3 regions of the Aquabacterium sp. NJ1 genome follow, and region 3 is predicted to be linked to each of the others. Evidence: predicted binding sites of a transcription regulator. Region 3 holds the regulator's gene; each other region holds the start of a gene.
The links. Region 3 encodes FliA, which starts transcription of late flagellar genes. Its sites were predicted from a motif close to CTAAAGTTTNNNNNNNNNNNGCCGNTA; they were not measured.

Region 1 (5,094 bases), 390 kb from region 3:
CTTGGCCAGACGGTCGTCATTGGCCAGCACCTCTTCCACTTTGGACTTCAAGGCGCGCAGGCGCTCGGCCTCGGCCTTGGCTTGTTCCTGGCGGATGGCCTTCTTGCGGGCCTTGTCCATGGCGACCTCGGTGGTGCGGCCCTTCTTCATCTGGCCGACAGACTCGGTGAGGTTGTTGCCGCCGCCCTTGATGACGGAGCTTGCATCCCCCGCGCCCGAGCCGCCGAAGAAGGCGACCTTGAGCGGCGAGTTGAAGTAATCGGCAATGCCCTTCTTGTCACCCTCTGTCGTGGAGCCCAGCAACCACATCAGCAGGAAGAAGGCCATCATGGCGGTCACGAAGTCGGCGTAAGCGATTTTCCAGGCGCCACCATGGGCAGCGTGGCCACCCTTCTTGATGCGCTTGATGATGATCGGCTGGACCTTCTTCGAATCACCTGCCATGGCTTACTTCTTCTTCACGTGGGCTTCGAGTTCGATGAAGGTCGGCCGCTCGGTCGAGTACAGCACCTTGCGGCCGAATTCGATGGCCACTTGCGGTGCGTAGCCCTGCATGCTGGCCAGCAGCACGGTCTTGACGACCTGGAATTCCTTGGTGGCCTCGTCGAGCTTTTGCTCCATCAGGCCGCCCAGCGGCTCCACCACGCCGTAAGCCAGCAAGATGCCCAGGAAGGTACCGACCAGCGCCGAGCCGATCATGCCGCCCAGCACGGCGGGTGGCTGGCCCACCGAGCCCATGGTGTTGACCACGCCCAGCACGGCGGCCACGATACCGAAAGCGGGCAGGGCGCCAGCCAGGCGTGCCACCGCGGCTACCGGGGCATGGCCCTCGTGGTGGTGGGTGTCGATCTCGTTGTCCATCAGCGCTTCGATCTCGTGGGCGTTGAGGTTGCCCGAGACCATCATGCGCAGGTAGTCGGTGACGAATTCGATCACGTGGTGGTCGCTGCCCACCGTGGGGTATTTTTTGAACAGGGCCGAGCTGTGCGGCTCTTCGACGTCCTTTTCAATGGACATCAAACCTTCCTTGCGCACCTTCTGCAAGATCTCATAGAGCATCGCCATGAGCTCCATGTAGCGCGCCTTGGTGTACTTGGAGCCCTTGAACAGCGGCCCGAAGTTGCCCAGCACGGCCTTGACGGTCTTGGGCTGGTTGTTCACCAGGAAGGCGCCAATGGAGCCCCCGCCAATGGCCATCATTTCCGTCGGGATGGCGTGGATGATCACGGCCATGTTCCCGCCGTGAATGGCGTAGGCGCCAAAAATGCAGCCTAAGCAGATAACGTAGCCAATGAGGACGAACATGGTGTGTCGCGTTCGGGTCGAATCATGTATGCATCTTCGGCTGTTGCCGAAGGTTTGATGATGTGAACAACGCCACGGCTCGGGCTTTTTTCACGCTCAGGTCTCACCAGATGGAAAGTTCAGCCGTCGGCTTGCCAGCCAAAAAAAGCGGACCCGATCAGGGGTCCGCATGAAAGCACTTGTTTGGTGCTAGGAGGAGACAAGCAAGGACGTTTCGCTTCCAAACCGTCCGTCTGTTGTTACGGCAGCTGCCTGTGCTTCTTGAGCCGGTGGTGCTCGAAGGTGCCGGCAATCCGTGAAATGTTCACGCAGACGGAGGGTGGTCATTCAAAGGATCAGTGCATGTGCAGGCCACCAGCCGACTTGCCTTTGCCGGCGCGAGCGGGTGGGTTGCACAGGCCGCACACGAAGTGGCGGGCGATTTCATGCGGGTGGGTCACGAAGTGGCCACCGCACTTGGAGCAAGGGGTCAGGGTCAGCATGCCGTTGTCGATGAACTTCACCAGGCGCCAGGCGCGGGTGACGGACAGCAGCGGTTCCAGCCCTTGGGATTCGGTCTGTTCCAGATACAACTGGTAGGCCTTGATGACGACGTCGATCTCGTCGATCTCGGCGGCCTTGTTCAGGTACTCGTGGATGTTGAGGAACAGGCTGGAATGGATGTTGGGCTGCCAGGTCATGAACCAGTCGGTCGAGAAGGGCAGCTGGCCTTTGGAGGGCGACTTGCCGGCCACTTCCTTGTAGAGACGCAGCAGGCGCTCATACGACAGATCCGTTTCGGACTCCAGCACCTGCAGGCGGGCACCCAGGTTGATCAGGGTGACGGCGCGGTCGATTTGCTTGGCTTCGGTCAACAGGCTCTTGGTGCGCATGGTGCTACTCCTACAGACTGGTCTAAACGTATACGTGGCAGCGGGCGATCTGGATCAGGCTGCTTCTTGATGGCGGCCGGCCATCAGGATGTTGGCGTGCAGGCGGGTCACGCTGTCATTGCTGGCCTTGCCGTGGTTGGTCAGCAGGCCCCACACCAGGTCGTCGTCCATGCGCATGCGGCACAGCAGGTTGTTGCCCGAGGCCAGCTTCATGATCTGGGCCGGGGTCAGCACGGCCAGCATGGCGGCGGTGTCTTCCGAGATACCCAGGCGGAACAGGGCTTGTTCGCGGTCCGTGCGGATCAGGCTCTGGGCCAGCATCAGGTAGGACAGGTTGGCTTCGCGGATTTCGGTCAGGATTTGATCGGCGGTCATGTCGTTGTCCTTTGAATCGGTTTGGAAGGGCGGTTTGCTGAAGCTTTTGTTTGCGCCGGTTTTGTATCTCGTCGGCATGGATTGAATTCTGGTTGTCACCCTTCGATTTCTGAATAGGCAGGGTGCTGTAAGGCGCGTCGGATCGGCGCTGAGTGTCCTGTCAGGCAAATTCCTACAGGATTGCCCTGATCGGGCCCGCTTATCGGGCGATCACAGGCGCGCGGCCTGGGGGCGCGATAGGTGGCTGCGGGGGGTCTGTGGGTGGGGCAGGCGCCGAGATGCGGCCCTGATCGCGCTCAGTGGGTGGGCAGCACCACGGCCTGGCGGATGCGTTGCCCGCCCGGGAAGGTGTAGCGCAGGATGCGCCAGGCCACCGAGGGCCACAGCCACAGCAGGCTGCCTTCGTTGTAGCGCACGCCATGGCGCTCGCAGATGGCGCGCACGCGCGGTGCGATGTCCACATAACGCCGCGAGGGCATGTCCGGGAAGAGGTGGTGTTCGATCTGGTGGCTCAGGTGGCCCGTGAGCATCTGCATGACGAAGCCGCCACGGATGTTGACCGAGCCCATGATCTGGCGCAGGTACCAGTGGCCTTGGGTTTCGCCTTCGATGTCAGCCTGCTCGAACGTGGCCACGCCCTCGGGGAAGTGCCCGCAGAAGATGACGATGAAGTTCCAGACATTGCGCATCACGTTGGCCATGGCGTGGCCCAGCAGGATGGCCAGCCAGCCTGGCATGAAGCCCGCCCCCAGCACCCATGACACGGCGCCGCCCACCAGCGGCCACAAGAGGTAGTCCTTCTTCACCTGGCGCCAGATCTTGGCGCGGTAGTTGGGCCACAGCGCCTGGATGCGGGCCTTGACCTGGCCGCGCACGGCGGGATCGCGCTCGATCAGCAGGCGTTCCAGCTCCATGTTGTAGACGCCGATGGCCCACTCGAACACGAAGGCGCCGATCAGCGCATACGGCAGCTGGATCAGGTGGCGCGGCTCCCACGGCACATCGGCCGAGAGGCGGATGGCGCCATAGCCGAAGTCCCGGTCCAGGCCGAGCACATTGGTGTAGTGGTGATGCAGGAAATTGTGCGAATGGCGCCAGTCTTCCTTGGTGCAGGCCAGATCCCAATCGTGGGTCTTGCCCTCGAAGCGGGGGTCTTTCATCCAGTCGTATTGGCCGTGCATCACGTTGTGGGCGAATTCGCCGCTTTGCAGCACCTTGGATATGCTCAGGATCACCGCACCCAGCCACCAGGTGGGCCACCACGGTGCGCCCAGCAGCAGGATGCGCCCTAGGCTCTCCAGGCCTCGGATCGTCCACAGCAAGGCCACGACATAACGGGCATCGCGTTCGCCGACCTGGGCCATGGTCTCGGCCCTGAGTGCATCGAGTTCGGCCGCGAAGGCGGCCAGTCGCGCATCTGCCGTGGCGTCCGCATCATCCATGCGGGGCACAGGCAGCATGGCGTGGGAAGCGTGGGCCATGACAAGAATCCAACCTGGGGCTTTTGTAGAGCCCTGGTTGGGCTCTCGTGGGGCGGGGCCTGATCGAGCAGGCCGCCTCGCATTGTAGGGACCCTGCCTCCGGGCGTCCTCCCCCTTTGCGGGGCTTCGGGCGGGGCCTCCGTACGGCGTTTCGTGCAGCGTCTCAGCGCGGCACCGCAGGGTGCTGCAAGGGCGTCAGCGTGCGCTCACCGCCGGGGAAGCTGTGGCGCACGATGCGCACCGCCACGGTGGCCAGTTGCTTGAGCATGCCGCCCGTGTTGTAAGGCACGCCATGGCGTTGGCAGACTTCACGCACCCGCGGCGCCACCTCGGCATAACGGCGCGCCGGCATGTCCGGGTAGAGATGGTGCTCGATCTGGTGGCTGAGGTTGCCCGTCATGATGTGGAACAGCTTGCCACCCGAGATGTTGCTGGAGCCCAGGATCTGGCGCAGGTACCAGTGCCCCTTGTGCTCACCCTGCACCAGTGCCGGGTCAAAGGTGTGCACACCCGCCGTGAAGTGCCCGCAAAAGATCACCACGAAGGTCCAGATGTTGCGGATCACATTGGCCAGCACATTGCCCAGCAACACGGCCAGCAGCCCCTTCAGCAGGCCTGCGCCGAAGACCAGCGACACCAGCCCGCCCAGCAGCGGCCACAGCACGTAGTCCTTCTTGATCTGCCGCCACATCTTGGCCTTCACGTTGGGCCACAGCGCCTGGATGCGCGCCTTCGTGCCCTCACGGTTGGTGCGCAGGCGTTCGAACTCCATGTTGTGGATGGCGATCGCCCACTCGAACAGCATGGCCACGAGCAGCGCATAAGGCGCCTGCGTCAGGAAGCGTGGCTCCCAGGGCAGCTCGGCCGACAGGCGCAGCATGCCGTAGCCAAAGTCGCGGTCCAGCTCCTGCACATTGGTGTAGTGGTGGTGCATGTAGTTGTGGAAGTGGCGCCAGTCTTCCTTGCTGCAGGTGCTGTCCCAGTCGTGGGATTTGCCGTCGAAGCGCGGGTCGTTCATCCAGTCGTATTGACCGTGCATGACGTTGTGCCCGAACTCCATG
Region 2 (5,094 bases), 2.7 Mb from region 3:
GGATTTCCAGGCCCAGTGCGCCCTGGCCGGCGGCCGGCAGCATGTCGGTGGTGGCGATCAGCTCGCGGATGCGGCTTGCCAGGCCCAGGCGCTTGAGGCCGGCGGCGGCCAGCACGATGGCGTCGTACTGGCCTTCATCGAGCTTGCGCAGGCGGGTGTCGAGGTTGCCGCGCAGGGCTTCGATGCGCAGGTCCGGGCGGCGGGCGCGCAACTGCACCAGGCGGCGCAGGCTGGAGGTGCCAACCACGGCGCCTTGTGGCAGCTCGGCCAGGCTGGCGTACTGGTTGGACACCAGCGCGTCACGCGGGTCTTCGCGCTCCATCACGGCGGCCAGCACGAAGCCTTCAGGCAGCTCCATGGGCACGTCCTTGAGGGAATGCACGGCCAGGTCGGCGCGGCCTTCTTCGAGCGCGACTTCCAGTTCCTTGACGAACAGGCCCTTGCCGCCCACTTTGGACAAGGCGCGGTCCAGGATCTGGTCGCCCTTGGTGGTCATGCCCAGCAGCTGCACCTCGCGCCCGAAGCGGCTTTGCAGCAGGTCGCGGATGTGCTCGGCCTGCCACAGGGCCAGGCGGCTTTCGCGGGTGGCGATTACCCAGGGGGTGGAGGATCCGGACGGGGAAGTGGGGGGAGAAGCAGGCGCGGTCATGCGCCGATGCTATCAGCCAAGCCGCGCGGCGGCCTTAACGCTTGTCAGCCAGCATCGCCAGGCGGCGTTTTTGCGTCTGGTTGATGTAGTACTGCAGCGTGCGGTCGCTCCAGTCCATGCCGATCAGCTCGCAGCCCAGTCGGGCGCCTTTGGATTCGGGATGGATGGCCGTGACGTGGTGGATCATCAAGGTGACGTCCATGCTGGTGTCGTCATCCAGGTCCAGACGGCATTGGCCGATCTTGACGCCGGCGGCGATCATGGGCACGTTGTCCGGCAGGAACAGGGCCACGCCGCTGAGGCTCACGTCCAGCACGCGCAACGCCAGTTGCATTTCGGGCATGGCAGGGTGGCGGAACCTGGCCACGGGGCTCTTGGTGGCCAATGGTTGCACGCGGAATGCAGCCCGGCGCTGGAAGCGGTAGAGCACGGTGGGGTATTGCGCATTGAGGGCGCTGTGGTGGCCGCCCTTGACGTGCACCACGCCTTCCAGGTCGAACTGGAGCTTGATGCTGTCGAGGTAGGCCACGGCCACGATCTCGCCGGACTCCAGCAGGGCGTCCAGCCGGGCGTCGCTGTCTTCGGCACTGAAGCACAGGCCCCGGCCGCCTTCTGCCGCCCACATCAGGGTGGTGTAGCTGTCGCCATTGGGGCCGCTGAGCGTGACCATGGACTTGGCGTCCAGCAACTGCTTGAGCAGGGCCTGAATCTCGACGGACGAGGTGATGCGGTAGTCGTCCAGCTCGGCGGTGGCGGCGCGTGAACCTGGCATGTGGGCCCTTGGGTGCTCAATGCATCTTGGTGGGATCGGTGGCGTTGCCCATCATACGGCTGAGGTCGTTGATCCAGGGCTCCGCCAGGTTGCGGATCTCGGCATCGTTGACCAGGATGCGCTGCATGATGCGTGTCTTGAGCGCGACCTCGTCGGGCCCCAGGGGGTGGTCGTCGGAGGCGTGCTTGAGCTGGGCGATCAGCACGGCGCAGGCACCTTCCAGCTTGACTACGGTGTCCCAGTCGCCGGCGCGTGCGGCGTTGAGCATGTCCAGGCTGGCGTGTTCGATGGCTTCGTAGTAGCTCAACAGATTCCCGTTCATCAGGTCTTCGTCGGGCGCAGTGATCAATTCCGGGGCGTTCATGCGTGCACCTCCATGGCTGCGCGTACAACAGTGGCATCGGCGGGGGCGATGGCGACCCACGCGTCTCGGATCGGAGCCAGCAGCCTGACGCATTCATCCAGCGCTTCGGTGTCGTTGCGCAGGTTGCCTTGTGTCAGGCGCATGGTGATGTAGCCGTACAGATCGCACAGCTGCTGGGCGAGTTGGCCGCCGGCACGCATGTCCAGGCCTGCCTTGAGGCCTTCGTCGACGATGCGCACGGCCTTGGAGACCGCCGCGCACTTGGCTTCGATGTTGCGCGACTGCATGGCGCCCTTGGCCTGGGCGATGCTGTCGAGCGCACCGTTGAACAGCAGTGTGATGAGTTGATGCGCGGAAGCGCCGCTGACACCGGTCTCGATGTCAATCTGGCGGTAGACGCTGCTCATGTTTTTTGAACCGAACATACTGGCGGAGGATCCGGTAGCAGTGGCGTACATCTGGAGCTCTTGGGTGATGCTGATTTCAGCGTTAATGCTTTATCGGCATCACCCCTCGCAGCTTGAACTCCTGGGTGTGATGTGATCCCAGGAAATAGGCGGTATTCAGGCCGCGTTTGCCGACATCGAGACGTCGTCTTCGTGCATGGACGACGTCGATTGCGCGTATTGCTCCAGCAGGCGCTGGCGGAACAGGGCGCCTGCGGCAGATGGGTTGTCCTGCCCGTTGATGGGGGCCGAGGCACCCAGCGCCGCGGCCAGCGGGTCCTCGCTTCGGGTCAGTGCCAGCAGGCGTGTGGCCAGGCCCGATGAACGACCTGCGCCGCCACTGCCATCAAACAATTGTTCGACCTGGCTGGGGTCTTGCTGCAAGGCCTGGTTCAGTGCGCCTTCGTCCACCTGCAGCTGGCCGTCCTTGAGCTGGATGCCGATGGACTGGAAGGGCTGGCTCAGGGAGTTGGCACCGGCGTTCGCGCTGAAGGCTTCCTGGATGTGCTGCTCGATGGCGTGCGCCGCCTGCAGGCTGGGGTCCGAGGTGGACGGGTCGCTGGCGGCCAATTGGGTCGCCATGTCGTTGTAGGCATGCGCGAAGGACTGGATGTCCTGCACCATGGCCTGCGTGTCGGACTCGACGTGGATCCTGACGGGATCAGGGCTTGTGCCATTGAGCCTGAGGGTCAGGCCCGACTGCTCATCCTCGATCAGGTTCTGCGGGGATTGCACCTGGCGACCATCGATGCGCAGCCGGGCGTCCTGCGCGGGCTGGGTCAGGGGGGCGTTGCCCTTCATGGACTGAGGGTCCACGCCCATGGATGCGAGCGCCTGTGCCGCTTCCGGTGAAGTCTTGCCGTCCGCTTCCGGGCTGGCCTTGAAGCCGTTGGCTTCGCCGGTGGCCGTCGAGCGCAGCACCAGGCGCGAGCCCGTGGCGTCAGAGACCACCAGGGCGATCACGCCCACGCCGGCCGCGTTGATCTTGTCGCGGATGCGCTCCAGCGAGGTGTCCTTGGGGCCCAGCATCACGCTGGCCTTGGGCCAATTGGGGTTGGTGGAAAAGGTGCTCAGCGAGGTGTTCCAGCTGCCCAGCTCGATGTTGAGCGTGCCGATGCCCACAACGGTCGACAAGGACGAGAAGGTGGTGGAGGCCGTGCTTTGTGCCGTGGCCAGTGCGTCCACATTGATGGCGTAGTCGCCCGGCGTGGCTTTGTCGCTGACAGCCTGGACCACCGCCTCGTTGTCCGATGTGGCCTTCGTGGCCTGCCAGGTCTGGGTCTTGTTCAGGCGTGCGGCCGCATCCATCACCGCGGAGGTGGCGCTGCGCAGCCTGGCTGCTTGCGAAAAGCGGGCGTCCGGTTCGCTGTCGGCCGAGGAGGCGTTCACATGGGCTTGCGGGCGCGCAAAAGCAGTAGCAGCGCTGACCATCATCTGGAGGTCAACGCCGTCAACTCTTGTTGCTGAGCCTACGGTAGCCATGATGCAGTCCTCTAAAGCCTCATCACACCTGTGAACAGCGGCCTGAGATGGCCCCATGCCATCCGCGTCACACCGCTTGTCCTGTGTTTCGGCTGGAACTGCTCAGCCTTGAGGGCTGAACCGTGAAAATGTCACTAACCTTTATTCCAGTTTGTGATCATCTGTGTCACGTAGCTGCTTTGGCCGCTGATGTTGGCCATGGTCTGGTCCAGCGCCGTGTATTGCGCGCGCAGGCGCTTTTCGTACAGCGTGGCGCGGGCGTCCAGTTCATCCTGGCGCTTCTGGTTGTTGGCCACGGAGGTTTTGAGGCCGGCGGTGCGGGTGGTGAGTGCACCTTCGAAGCCCAGCAGGTTGTCACCCAGGGTGCGCAGCTTGGTGGCGATGCCATCCTGGCTGCTGTCGGTCAGGTTGGCGTTGGCGAACAGTTTTTTCACTTCACTCAGTTTGCCCAGCGAGTTGGTGAGCTTGGTGCTGTTCACCGCCAGCGTGCCATCGCTTTGTACCGTCACACCCACGGACGACAGGGTGTTGAACACCGATGAGTTGCCCGAGGTGCTGCCGATGGTCGCGCGCAACTGGTTGAGGACGCCCACGGCGGTGCTGTCGCCTTGCAAGGTGCCGGCCGTCTTGGTGGAATCGTCGTACTTGGTGTTGGTGCGCAGCAAGGTGACCAGCGAGGAGTAGGCGCCGGCGAAGTCGCTGATGGCCTTGCTGATGGTGTCGTTGTCCTGCTTGACCGTGACGGTGGCGGGGTTGTCGGTGAGCACCGGCGGTGTGCCGCTGGACGTCACGGTGAGCTTGCCCACGGTGAAGCTGATGCCGGTCAGCACGTCCGAGAACTGGTTGGTGCTGGAGGTGACATCCACGCCGTTGACCGAGGCTGCTGCATCAGTCGCCGATTTGGCCAGCTTCGTGCCGGCGGTGCCGCCCGCCGGGTCATAGGCCAGGGCAGACAAGCCTGCGTCGTCGGTGTTGTTGCCGTCACCGGTGTCGTTGACCGTCACCTTGAAGGCGTTGGCTGCGCCGGTGGCACTGGAGGTCATCACCAGGCGCGCGCCCTTGGAGTCCTTGACGATGGAGGCGGTGACCCCCGCGGCGGCATCGTTGATCTTGTCTCGGATGGCTTCCAGCGTGTCGGATGAAGCGATGCTGATGTTCGTCGTCTTGCTCGAAGTCAGCGTGGTGCCGTTCAAGCTGCCCAGGTCGATCGTCAGCGTGCCGCTGCCCAGTGTGGACGTGCTGGATGCCAGTGCGGTGTTGGTGACCACCGATTGGGTGGACGCCAGCGAGGAGACCGATACGCTGTAGCTGCCCGTGGCCGCGCCGGACGAGGTGGTGAAGCTGACGACGTTGCTGTCCGTGGACGAGGAGGTCGTGCTGT
Region 3 (5,094 bases):
GGTCGAAGGCTTTGTGCGCGTGCCGCTCAATGACATCGCCGCGCTGGAAGCAGTCGCCAACACCCACCCGAACGTGACGGCCGTGTTCCTGGAAGTGATCCAGGGCGAAGGCGGCATCAACGCCGCCCGCACCGAGTACCTGCAGGCCGTGCGCGCCTTGTGCGACAAGCAAGGCTGGCTGCTGATGCTTGACGAAGTGCAATGCGGCATGGGCCGCACCGGCAAGTGGTTTGCCCACCAGTGGGCCGGCATCCAGCCCGACGTGATGCCCCTGGCCAAGGGGCTGGGCTCCGGTGTACCTATCGGCGCGGTGGTGTGCGGGCCCAAGGCTGCCAATGTGCTGCAGCCCGGCAACCATGGCACCACCTTCGGCGGCAACCCTCTGGCCATGCGTGCCGGCGTCGAAACCATCAAGATCATGGAAGAAGAGCAACTGCTGGCGCACGCTGACCGCGTGGGCAAGCACCTGCATGACGCCCTGGTGCGCGAGTTGGGCGAGCTCAAGGGCGTGGCCGAGATCCGCGGCCAGGGCCTGATGATCGGCATAGAGCTCGACCGCCCCTGCGGCGTGCTGCTGCAGCGCGCCGTGGACGCCGGCCTGCTCTTGAGCATCACGGCCGACAAGGTCATCCGATTGCTGCCGGCCCTGATCATCACGGCGGAGGAAGCCGACGAGATCGTCGCCATCCTCGCGCCGCTGGTCAAGGCCTTCCTGTCTGAAACAAGCGCTGCTTAAACTGACGTCTGAATTCGCATGAAGCCCGGTATGAGTCTCATCAAACACTATCTGCAGTTCAAGGACCTTCGCGAGCAGGAGTACGCCTACCTGTTCGAGCGCGCCGCGATCATCAAGAAGCGCTTCAAGAACTACGAGAAGTACACCCCCCTGGTGGACCGCACCCTGGCCATGATCTTCGAGAAGGCCAGCACCCGCACCCGCGTGAGCTTCGAAGCGGGCATGTACCAGATGGGCGGCTCGGTGGTGCACCTGACCACCGACGGCAGCCAGTTGGGCCGCAGCGAACCGATCGAGGACAGCGCCAAGGTGATCTCGCGCATGGTCGACATCGTGATGATCCGCACCTACGAGCAAGCCAAGCTGGTGAAGTTCGCAGCCAACTCGCGCGTGCCGGTCATCAACGGGCTGACCAACGAATACCACCCCTGCCAGATCCTGGCTGACATCTTCACCTACATCGAGCACCGCGGCTCGATCAAGGGCAAGGTGGTGGCCTGGGTGGGCGACGGCAACAACATGGCCAACACCTGGCTGCAGGCCGCCGAGATCCTGGGCTTCACCGTGCACGTGAGCACGCCCAGCGGCTACGAGATTGACCCGGCTGTCGCCGGCATCAGCAACACCGATTGCTACAAGGTCTTCAAGGACCCGATGGACGCCTGCCGTGGCGCGCACCTGGTGACCACCGATGTGTGGACGAGCATGGGCTTCGAGGCCGAGAACGAGGAACGCAAGAAGGCCTTTGCTGACTGGTGCGTGGACGCCGACATGATGGCCGTGGCGGCCCCGGATGCGCTGTTCATGCACTGCCTGCCAGCGCACCGTGGTGAAGAGGTCGAGGCCGAAGTGATCGACGGGCCGCAGTCCGTCGTCTGGGACGAGGCGGAGAACCGCTTGCACGTACAAAAGGTACTCATGGAGTACCTTTTGTTGGGGCGCATTGGCTGATCAAGCCAAGTCGAAATCAGAAGCGGTAGGCTAGGCGCAAGCCACCCCAGTGCCTGCCCGCCACCGTGATCGGGGCGGCCACTTCCTTGAGCAGCACGAACTTGCCACCCCCCATATCGCGTCGATAGGTCTGCAACAGGAAGGGCCTCTCGTTGCGCGCCGAGGCCAGCCCCGTGCGGTCATTGAAGATGCGGCGCCAGCGTGAGTTGGCGGTGTTCCAGACCACATCACCGAGTCGCTGCGGGTGGCAGTAGATCTGGTTGTGCGTCGAGATGTAGCCGTTGCGGTCGGCCGCGATGCAAAACACCACATCCGGCAAAGCGCGGATGGCCGCCTCCTGGATGGGCGGCAACAAGTCGTCGGTCAGGGCATTGAACTTGGTCGCATGCTGTTGCGGCTGCGTTCCGGGCATGGGCTGGTAGTTCTCGTCGAACAACTGCTCCAGCGTGATGCGCCGCGAGGCCAGGGCCTCGTTGAGCACATCGGAGATCTGGCCGGCCACCTGCTTGACCAGGTCGATGTAGGGCGTGTCCGAGGTCTCCACGCCCGAGGCGGCGATCACCTCCATCAGGCGCTCTGACACGGTCAACACCGCATCACTGCGCTTGAACGCCGAGGCCAGCTCCTTGCGAGCCTTGTTGACCTCGCCTTCCATCAGGCTGATCTGCTCGTTCACGCCTTGCGTCAGCTGGCGGCTGGCATCGGCCGCGGCGCTGATGCGCTGCACGCCCTCCTCCACACCATGCAAGGCTTCATGGAAAGTGGCTGGGCGGTTCTTGTTGTTGGTGGCGGCATGGGCCTGATCGGTCAGGTCGCTGGCCAGCGACTGGATGCGCTGATCGAGTTTGCCGATCGTGCTCTGGATGGCCTTGGAAATGGATTCCACCTGGGTGGACAGGTCCTTGACGGCATCGGCCACCACAGAAAAACCGGCGCCAGCTTCACCGGCGCGCTTGGCTTCGACGGAGGCGTTGAAAGCCACCAGCCGGGTCTGCAAGGCCACCTGGGCAATCTGCTGAGCGGCATCGGATACCTGGTGCAAGGTTTCGACCACACCACTGACTTCGCGGCCCACATGGGCCACGCTTTCGCGCGCGAGCTGCATGGAGGCCATACCGCCTACGGTTTCAGCGTGGATCTGGTCCTGGGAACGAACGATGTCTTGCAAAGCAGAAACCAGCCCCGCCAAGGTCTCGGTCTGGTGGTTGGCCACCGCCGTGGTGTCTTCCAGGCTGCCGCGCAGTTGCGCCGCTTCGCAGCCCAGGCCACTGGTGTCACGCTCCAGCGTTTCGGCCAGTTGTTGTGCACCCAGATTGACAAGGGGCTGGGCCACCGGCTCGATGGGCTCGGGTACCGCTGGCTTGCGTCGGAACATCGTCAGCATGTCTGCCTCTCAAAAGCGCGATGCGCTTACCACTCCCGCAGCTTGACGCGCAGGCGAGCAATGGACTGGCTGTGCAGTTGACAGACGCGTGACTCGGTCACGCCCAGCACCGCCGCGATTTCCTTGAGGTTCATGTCCTGCTCGTAGTACATGCTCATGACGTACTGCTCACGCTCGGGCAGGTTCTTGATGGCCTCGACCAGAGCATGGCGCATGCGGTGGTCTTGCAGCAAGCTCAAGGGGTCGTTGCCCTCGTCGGTCACGTGGCGATCGAGGTAATCGTTGTCACCGTCCTCGCCGCTCATGTCTTCCAGGTAGATGAGCTGGGTGCCACGCACCTTGCCCAGCATCTCCTGGTAGTCACCCAGGGTCATGCCCATTTCACTGGCGATTTCGCTTTCATGCGGCGCGCGGCCCAGGCGCTGCTCCAGCCTGTGCACAGCGCCTTCGATGTCGCGCTGTTGCTTGCGGGTGCCACGGCTCAGCCAGTCGGCGCCGCGCAGCTCATCGAGCATGGCGCCACGAATACGCTGGGTGGCAAAGGTCTCGAACTGCACGCCCTGCCCTGCGTCGAAGCGCGTGAGGGCGTCGGTCAGGCCGATCATGCCAACCTGAATCAGGTCATCAATCTCGACGTTCGCAGGCAGTTTGGCAATCATCTGGTGCGCCAGGCGACGCACGAGAGGACTGTATTGGCGCAGCATCGCGTCGATCTCAAGTCGGCCTTTGGCGGTGTACATGCTCTGCTCCATGAACATCAATCAATTGAGTACGGGGGCGGCGCTTGAAGGCAATGCTGCCCCCGGCGACATCAGGTGATCAAAAGCCGTGTCGCTCAGTGCGAGCGGCAGCGCCGTTCGCAGCAAGCCGGCTGCCATTTCCATGAACCTGGGATGCGGGTCGGCGGTGGCCGGCTCGCGGGGGTCCAACAACTGCCAGTCACGCTGGGCCACGCCCAGGAAATCATCGGCGCAGCGGGCCAGGCGCTCGGCCACAGGCCGGGCCTGCTGGCTGCGGGCGGTGGCGCACACGAGCAGGTCGTAGGCCATCCAGCTGCCGCGCTGGCTGATGACCTTGACGGCGGCGTACGCGTCGGTGAGGCCTTCAGCCAGGTCATTGGTGAACAACAAGGGGCGCAGGTTGGTGCCACGGGCACGCTGCGAGAACAGGCGCACGATGGCACTGGCAGAGGCATGCACCAGCACCACATCGACTTGTGGCGCCGCGTTGGCGATGGCGTCCAGCAGGCTGCTGCACGAACCACGCGCATCCACGTAACGCAGCGGCAGGCCTTTGGCGGGCATGTAGCTGATCTGGTCGGACAGCACCTCGATGCCCTCGGCCAGATCAAATTCGGCCAGCTCGCCGGGCGGGCGAGCCTGATCGCTCGCATCCACCACCAGCACCTTCAGGTTGAAGCCGGCATAGGCCGCACACAGGCGCTCCAGCACCAGGCCACCACAAGCGGTGCTGGGGTTGGCCACCACCGGCACAAAGCGCAACACCCGGGAGGTAAACATCTGCCGCATGCCCTGCGCCTGGTCCACCGGATGGTGGGCGCGGGGACTGCTTGCGCTGACCTGATGGCTGTCGTGGCGGCTCATGTGTTGGCTGTCTTTTAGGTTGACGTTGGTGACAAGCTGCTATCAAACGTGACGCGGGGTAGACAGGGGATTGGCGGCCACCGGCCCCGAGAACACCAGGCTCACTTCGTTGGGATCGAGCCTGTACGCGGGGTTCAGGCTGGCTTTCAGCGCGCGGTGCACCAGGGCTTGGGCCGACAGACGATGCCAATCTTCGGGCACCCGTTGGCCATTAGCTACACCCAAAACTTTCAATTTGTGACGAATTAACGCATCCAGTGCCGGACCGAGCTTCACGGCTTCATCCAGCTTGGACAGCACCACACCGGCACAGGCTTCGGCGTGATACGAATGCATCACATCCTCAATCGAGTCGCCTTGTGCAGCGGTGTTGATCACCAGCAGCTTCCGGATGCTGGGATGGGCCAGCATGTCCAGCA

Region 1: a site for FliA is predicted at 1,545-1,571, ahead of motA (flagellar motor stator protein MotA). Genes of this name have one in related genera too.
Region 2: a site for FliA is predicted at 2,284-2,310, ahead of fliS (flagellar export chaperone FliS). Genes of this name have one in related genera too.

The regions. Positions count from the first base shown of each region.
Region 1 covers NZ_JRKM01000001.1:1,557,237-1,562,330, reverse strand. The annotation lists gene motB (flagellar motor protein MotB) at 1-444, opposite strand, end outside; gene motA (flagellar motor stator protein MotA) at 448-1,305, opposite strand; gene flhC (flagellar transcriptional regulator FlhC) at 1,641-2,177, opposite strand; gene flhD (flagellar transcriptional regulator FlhD) at 2,232-2,552, opposite strand; gene JY96_RS06565 (acyl-CoA desaturase) at 2,849-4,033, opposite strand; gene JY96_RS06560 (acyl-CoA desaturase) at 4,197-5,094, opposite strand, start outside.
Region 2 covers NZ_JRKM01000001.1:3,870,147-3,875,240, forward strand. The annotation lists gene hemC (hydroxymethylbilane synthase) at 1-649, opposite strand, end outside; gene JY96_RS16595 (flagellar brake protein) at 684-1,421, opposite strand; gene JY96_RS16600 (flagellar protein FliT) at 1,438-1,743, opposite strand; gene fliS (flagellar export chaperone FliS) at 1,782-2,192, opposite strand; gene fliD (flagellar filament capping protein FliD) at 2,349-3,770, opposite strand; gene fliD (flagellar filament capping protein FliD) at 3,848-5,094, opposite strand, start outside.
Region 3 covers NZ_JRKM01000001.1:1,166,558-1,171,651, forward strand. The annotation lists gene JY96_RS05055 (aspartate aminotransferase family protein) at 1-736, shown strand, start outside; gene argF (ornithine carbamoyltransferase) at 755-1,687, shown strand; gene JY96_RS05065 (methyl-accepting chemotaxis protein) at 1,704-3,071, opposite strand; gene JY96_RS05070 (RNA polymerase sigma factor FliA) at 3,098-3,811, opposite strand; gene JY96_RS05075 (hypothetical protein) at 3,833-4,675, opposite strand; gene flhF (flagellar biosynthesis protein FlhF) at 4,718-5,094, opposite strand, start outside.